Linked DNA regions of Minwuia thermotolerans. The protein of the gene in region 1 binds, or shares a complex with, the protein of each later gene. Links are inferred from orthologs where the notes say so. Each region holds a gene or a part of one and is shown on either strand. Other genes may lie near its edges.

What was found.
Region 2: the proteins of CWC60_RS08970 (region 1) and dnaG are in contact, whole or in part, in a crystal structure (PDB 2R6A), measured with the Geobacillus stearothermophilus proteins. The link is inferred for Minwuia thermotolerans from one-to-one orthologs. Residues at the interface, in WP_033016901.1 of Geobacillus stearothermophilus: Ser13, Glu15, Ala16, Gln18, Glu91, Leu92, Asp94, Ala95, Val96, Pro97, Thr98, Ala99, Ala100, Asn101, Tyr104, Tyr105, Ile108; in WP_049624496.1 of Geobacillus stearothermophilus: Lys456, Leu457, Leu458, Pro459, Ala460, Asn463, Ala464, Leu467, Leu535, Leu536, Ile537, Ala538, Gln544, Glu545, Asp548, Tyr549, His552.

Annotation. Positions count from the first base shown.
Region 1 is NZ_PIGG01000031.1:224,641-227,807, reverse strand. What follows is about bases 51-3,000. They hold CWC60_RS08970 (replicative DNA helicase), read right to left. Parts: upstream 2,307-3,000; coding sequence 795-2,306; downstream 51-794. Other genes in these bases: CWC60_RS08965 (hypothetical protein), read right to left, coding at 2,411-2,896; CWC60_RS08975 (alpha/beta hydrolase), read right to left, coding at 51-706. In the rest of the region: more of CWC60_RS08975, read right to left, coding at 1-50; CWC60_RS08960 (SDR family oxidoreductase), read right to left, coding at 3,062-3,167. UniProt on the Escherichia coli protein: The main replicative DNA helicase, it participates in initiation and elongation during chromosome replication. Travels ahead of the DNA replisome, separating dsDNA into templates for DNA synthesis.
Region 2 is NZ_PIGG01000034.1:160,925-164,132, reverse strand. Bases 218-3,208 are described here. They hold dnaG (DNA primase), read left to right. Parts: upstream 218-780; coding sequence 781-2,637; downstream 2,638-3,208. Other genes in these bases: rpoD (RNA polymerase sigma factor RpoD), read left to right, coding at 2,658-3,208; CWC60_RS11465 (50S ribosomal protein L32), read right to left, coding at 443-739; CWC60_RS11470 (acyl-CoA dehydrogenase family protein), read right to left, coding at 218-396. Outside these bases: more of CWC60_RS11470, read right to left, coding at 1-217. UniProt on the Escherichia coli protein: RNA polymerase that catalyzes the synthesis of short RNA molecules used as primers for DNA polymerase during DNA replication.

The DNA.
Region 1 (3,167 bases):
GCTGCACTGAATCGGGCCAGGTCTCGGTCAGGAAGCGGAGTTCCTGCGGCCGGTTGAACGGGTCGCCCTCATAGGCGAAGACCAGCGCGTCCATCCTCTCCGCCGTCTTCATGTGCGCGATCTGCCTTGGCCGCGCCTCCTGCCGCCAGCGCGGGTAGACGTTGATCTCGTCGCGGGGGCCGGCAAAGGACGGGGCGAAGGCGATTGCACCATTGAAGCTGTCGCCATGCTCGATGGCGGCCATGAGTGAGGACCAGCCGCCGGCCGAATGGCCTGCCACGAAGATGCGCTCGGCTGTGACGCCCAGGGCGTTCAGCCGCGCAATCGCCTCGGCGATCTCGTCGACGCGGTGATAGACGTAATTGCCCGTCGGCCGGTCGCGGTCCTCGAGCGTTTCCGAACAGAGCTTGTAGACATGGAGGCGCTCCATCCTGAGTCGGCGGAGACTCGGCGGTACGCTGTTGTGGTAGGCGTCGCAGTCCTCGCGGCGCTGGGGCCGCTCAGTTCCGTGGTTGTAGATCACGACGATGGCGCTTCCGGGCCGGTCGATGACGTCGGGGCTGTCGACGATCCGGGCCTCGGGCGGCAGTGTCGATGCCGTCTGCGGAACGCTGTTGATCGAGGGCGGGCCGGTGTTGTTGCGGGCGCCGCCTTCATCGCCGCAGGCGGCCGCCACGCACAGCGTCAGCAGGGAGAGGGCCGCCATCGTCGGTCTCATCTGTCTGCGGCCCTTCGCGGTCGGTGACGCTCCCGTCGTTAACTGTCGATCCGAACCCGCCCGTTCAACCCTTGGCTCAGTGAATCTCGCTCGGGTCGTGGTGGGTATCCAGGTTGCGGAAGATGGTGAACTCCGGCTCGAAGAAGACTTCCATTGTGCCCGTGGGGCCGTGGCGCTGCTTGCCGATGATGATTTCCGCGCGGTTGTATATCTGCGCCATCTTCTGCTGCCACTGCTCCATCTCGGCGAAGTTCTCCTCGTCGGGCTTGTCCTTCTGGGCGTAGTAGGCCTCGCGGTAGACGAACATGACCACGTCGGCGTCCTGTTCGATGGAGCCGGATTCGCGCAGGTCCGAGAGCTGCGGCCGCTTGTCCTCGCGCTGCTCCACCTGGCGCGAGAGCTGTGAGAGAGCGAGGACCGGCACGTTCAGTTCCTTGGCGACCGCCTTGAGGCCCTGGGTGATCTCGGTCAGTTCCTGGACCCGGTTCTCGACGCGCTTCTGCCCGGACGGCCGCATGAGCTGGATGTAGTCGATGATGATGAGGCCAAGACCGTGCTGGCGTTTCAGCCGTCTGGCGCGGGAGCGTAGCTGGGCGATGGAGAGTGCTGGCGTGTCGTCGATGAACAGCGGCAGATCCATCAGTTCCTGCGTCGCGGGCACCACTGTGTTGAGGTACGCGTTCTTGTCGATGCGCCCGGTGCGGAGATCGCTGGAACTGATCCGGGTCTGTTCGGAGACGATGCGGGTGGCGAGCTGTTCGCGGCTCATTTCCAGGCTGAAGACGCCGACCACGGCGCCTTCGGCGTCCACGATATCGCCGGCGTCGTTGTAGATCGGCCGGTAGGCGCGCGTGGCGTTCAGCGCGATGGTCATGGCCAGCGCAGATTTGCCCATGCCTGGTCGGCCGGCGAGAATCAGCAGGTCCGTGCGGTGCAGGCCGCCCAGGCGCTGATCCATCTCGCGCAGACCCGTGGTAACGCCGACGAGTTGGCCCTCGCGCTTGTACGCCGCCTCGATGCGGTCGAGGCTCTCGGCCACGGCGATCTTGAAGGATCGGAAGTCGTTCTTCACCTCGCCGGCTTCGGCCAGGGTGTAGAGGCGCGATTCCGCATCCTCGATCTGCTGGCTCGCCGCGTCGGTGAGGTCCGCCGTGCGCCCGCGCTCGGCCATTTCCTCGCTGAGCAGGATGATTTCCCGGCGGAGGAAGAGATCGTAGAGGATGCGGGCGTATTCCTCCGCCCGGATGACGTTGACCGCGCGCGCCGTCAGGTCGACGAGGTAGCCGGGGCCGCCCAGTTCCCTGATCGCCGCGTCCTGTTCGAAGCGGGTCTTCAGCGTGACCGGATTGGCCAGTTCGCCGCGTTCGATCAGTGTAAGGATGGATTCGTAGATGCGGCCGTGCAGCGGCTGGAAGAAGTGCTCCGGCTTCAGGAAGTCGAGCACCCGCGCCGCCGCGTCGTTGTTGTAGAGCAGGGCGCCGAGAAGCTGCTGCTCGGCCTCGAGATTATGGGGCAGGACCTTCGGCGCGGCGTCGCCGCCTTCGTGGTCCGGCGCATCGCCGGGGAACGCTGTGATGTTGTCGGACATGGTGCCGATCCTATCACGGCGCGCCACGCGGATCAGGATCGAACGATCCCCGCCCGGAAATCAGGCGGGGATCGTTTTGTCCACAATGTGGATGAAATCGTGGATCAGTTGCCGCCTGCGGCCCCTTCCTGATAGGGCTTCTCGCCCGATTCGTAGGCGGTGTCGTCGTCGAACTGGGATTCGAATGTGTCGACGGCCTCGCCGACCGCCTGTTTGAAATCGCGCCAGACCTCGGCGCTCCAGTCTTCGTCGTGCGTGACCCTGGCTTCGTCCAGTTGCGAGGAGATGTCCCGTCGAACCGAGCGCATTTCCGCGACGCGATCTTCTTCCTCTTCCGGTGACACGCCATCCTCGCGGGCAGCTTCGCGCCAACCGGCGATGCGTTCGTCCATGGCGTTCAGCATGTCGTCGCCTGCCTGAACGGCCGCGTCCTTCTGCTCGGCAGTGAATCTTGCGAACTCGTCCCAGGCCTTCTGAAGTTCGGAGCGCTCGCCGGTCGGGGCTTCGCCTGCCGCGCTGCCGGCGTCGGAGACTTCATGCTGATTGCCAGCATTCATGTCGGTCTTGCTGTCGCCGGCCTGGACGGCCATGGGCATCGCCAGCATGGCGGCGATGCAGGTCGTGGTGAGGAGATTGCGATTCCTGTTCATCTTGTTTCCCCTTCGTCTTCTTGATCGCTTGCGGCGAAAGATGGGGAAGGGCGCCGGGCCGCGCCAACCCCCGTGCGTCCAAACGTACCGGTCGCCCCGGCAGCGTCAGCGGATGCGCTGGGCCCGGTAGATGCGGTTGTCGGTGGGGCTGATCACCAGTTCGTTGATGCAGACATGGGGCGGCAGTGCGGCCAGCCAGGCGATGACCTCG
Region 2 (3,208 bases), on another replicon or contig:
GTCGGAGCCGCCGCGCGGCTCGGTCAGGCCGAGCGCGATCAGGTCCTGGCCCGAGGTGAGCCGGGGCACGCAGGCGTTCTTCATCGCCTCGGAGCCGTGGCTGGCGACGATGTCGCCCAACAGCGAGGTCAGCAGCGGCGCATAGGAGACCGACAGATCGCCCCAGCCGATCTGCTCGATCAGCATGCCCGACGTGACGCCGTCGATGCCGGAGCCGCCATATTCCATCGGCAGATCGGCGCCGAGCAGGCCGAGCGCGCCCATTTCCTCCAGCAGGCCGTCCTCGAACCCGCCTTCGGCCTCGCGCGCCTGGTAGCGCGGCTGGAGCCGGTCGGCGGCGAAGCGCCGGGCGGTGTCGCGGAACGCGCGCTGTTCCTCGGTAAAACCGAATTCCATGGCCCGGATCCTCCCCTGATCAGGCTGAATGTCGCCGTGGCCGGCGCTACTGGCCGCAATTGCTGCAGGGCGTGCCCGGCGCGGTGAAGGCGCCGCAGTTGCCGCACTTCACCAGATCGACCGCCTGGCCGTCCGATTCGGTTCCACGCCCCTTCTTCCGCGTCTTCCGCGCCGCCGGCTGGCGTCCGTCGGAGGCCCGGGAGATCATCTTGAAGCCGTAGAGCACGGCGACGATGATCGCGATAAGCAGCAATATCTTCCACAGCATGGGGCCGGACAGTACCGGCAATCGGCAGACCTGAAAACGGCCTTTCGATTCGCCATATCGCTCACGATCTGGCATGAGTATGGCTCCCGCCGAGACTGGATGAAGACAGGACGACGTTGGCCTTTCCCAAGCACTTCCTGGATGAACTGCGCGCCCGCACGAACGTCGTGGAGCTGGTCGGCCGGCGCGTCCAGTTGAAGAAGCGGGGCCGCGACCACTGGGGCTGCTGCCCCTTCCACGGCGAGAAGACCGCCTCCTTCAAGGTTTCCGAGGACCGCGACGACTATCACTGCTTCGGCTGCGGCGCCCACGGCTCGGCCTTCGACTTCGTCATGCAGATCGAGGGACTGTCCTTCCCCGAGGCGGTGGAGCGCCTGGCCGAGGCCGCCGGCATGGAAGTGCCGAAGATGCAGCCGGAGGACCGCCAGAAGGCGGACCGCATGTCGCGCCTGGCCGAGGCCAACGAGGCGGCGGCGAAATGGTTCACCGCTCAGCTTCACGGCGCGGCCGGGGCGGAGGCGCGCGCCTATCTGGAGCGCCGGGGCGTCGGCGCGAAGGCCGTCGGCGATTTCCGCCTGGGCTTTGCGCCGGACCGCAATGACGGGCTGAAGTCGGCGCTGCTTGACCGCGACTTCACCGAGGCGGAGCAGATCGAGGCCGGCCTGATCGCGAAGCCCGATGATGGCCGGGCGGCCTATGACCGTTTCCGCAACCGCCTGATGTTTCCCATCGCCGACCGCCGGGGCCGGGTCATCGCCTTCGGCGGCCGGGCGCTGGGCGAGGCGCGGGCGAAGTACCTGAACAGCCCCGAGACGCCGCTGTTCCACAAGTCCCGCGCGCTCTACAACCTGGCCATGGCGCGGGAAGCGGCGCGCGACGCCGGCACCGTGATCGTGGCCGAGGGCTACATGGACGTGATCGCGCTGGCCGAAGCCGGTTTCCGCCACGCCGTCGCGCCGCTGGGCACCGCGGTGACCGAGGAACAGATCGCCCTGCTCTGGCAGATGACCGCCGAGCCCGTGTTCTGCCTGGACGGCGACGCGGCCGGCCTGCGCGCGGCGCAACGGGCCGCCGAACGCGCGCTGCCGATCCTGAAACCGGGCAAGTCGCTGCGCTTCGCGCTGTTGCCCGAAGGCCTCGATCCCGACGACATGGTGCGCAGCCAGGGCCCGGACGCCATGCGCGAACTGCTGGGCCGGACCGCCGGCATCGCCGAGACGCTCTGGCGCGCGGCGACAGCGGACCGCGAACTGGGGACGCCCGAACGGCGCGCGGCCCTGGAGAAGGATCTCGAACGCCTGGCCTTCCAGATCGCCGACGAGACCATCCGCCGTCACTTCCTGGACGATTTCCGCGCCCGCGCCCGCGCCGCCTTCCGGCGTCCGTCAAGGCGCGACGACCGGCCCTGGCGTCCCGGGCAACCGGGCCAGCGCGGCTTTCGCCGCGAGGAGGAAGACCTGACGGCGCTGCGGGCCTCCCTGCCCGCCAACGCCGGCCGCGTGCCCGAGGAAACCATCGTCGCCGCGCTGCTGGCCTGGCCGGAACTGCTCGAGGAATTCGGCGAGCAACTGGATGCGTTGCAATTGCGCCACGATGATCTGGATCGGGCGCTCGTCATCATGCGCGACGCGGCGATGCGGCAGGCGGAGCTTGACAGCGGCGCGTTGTCACGCCATCTCCTTGCGGCTGGCTACGAACGATTGATCGCGCGCCTGAGTGCGCCGAACGCCGCTAGGCTGAGCTTCAAGAGCCGCAAGGATACTCCCTACAGCGAGATAAGGGAGCAATTCGACGCAACGCTGCACCACTATCGCATCGAGGCGGTGCAGGAGGAGTTGAATGAGGCGGTTACCATTGCCCGACGGGAACTGAGCGCCGAGGCGTTCGACCGGGTATCCGCGCTCAAGTTGGAGTTGGACCGCCTCATGGCCAGCGAGCCGACCGCAAGCGGCGTCGCCCGGGCCGAGGCGTGAACAGAAACGACAGGACACACATGGCCACCAAAGCTTCCGAGAAAGAAACCGCCGCTGCGCCCGAACAGCGCGACGGACCGCTGCTCGACGTCGCCAAGCAGGACATGAAGAAATTCATCGCCAAGGCGAAGGAGCGGGGCTACGTCACCTATGACGAGCTCAACAAGGCCCTGCCGCAGGATCAGGTTTCATCGGAGCAGATCGAGGACATCATGGCCATGCTCTCGGAAATGGGCATCAACGTCATCGAGTCCGAGGAGCAGGAAGAGCAGGCCGACGAGACCAAGCAGGAGGTCGCCACGACGTCCGGCAACTCCTCCGAGGCCGCCGAGCGCACCGACGATCCGGTGCGCATGTACCTGCGCGAGATGGGTTCGGTCGAACTGCTCTCCCGCGAAGGCGAGATCGCCATCGCCAAACGCATCGAGGCCGGCCGCGAAGCCATGATCGGCGGCCTCTGCGAAAGCCCGCTGACCATGCGCATGCTGGTCGAATGGCGCGACGAGATCGTCGCCGGCAACATGCTGCTGCGCGACGTCATCGATCTGGAAAGCACCTACGGCAAGCCCGA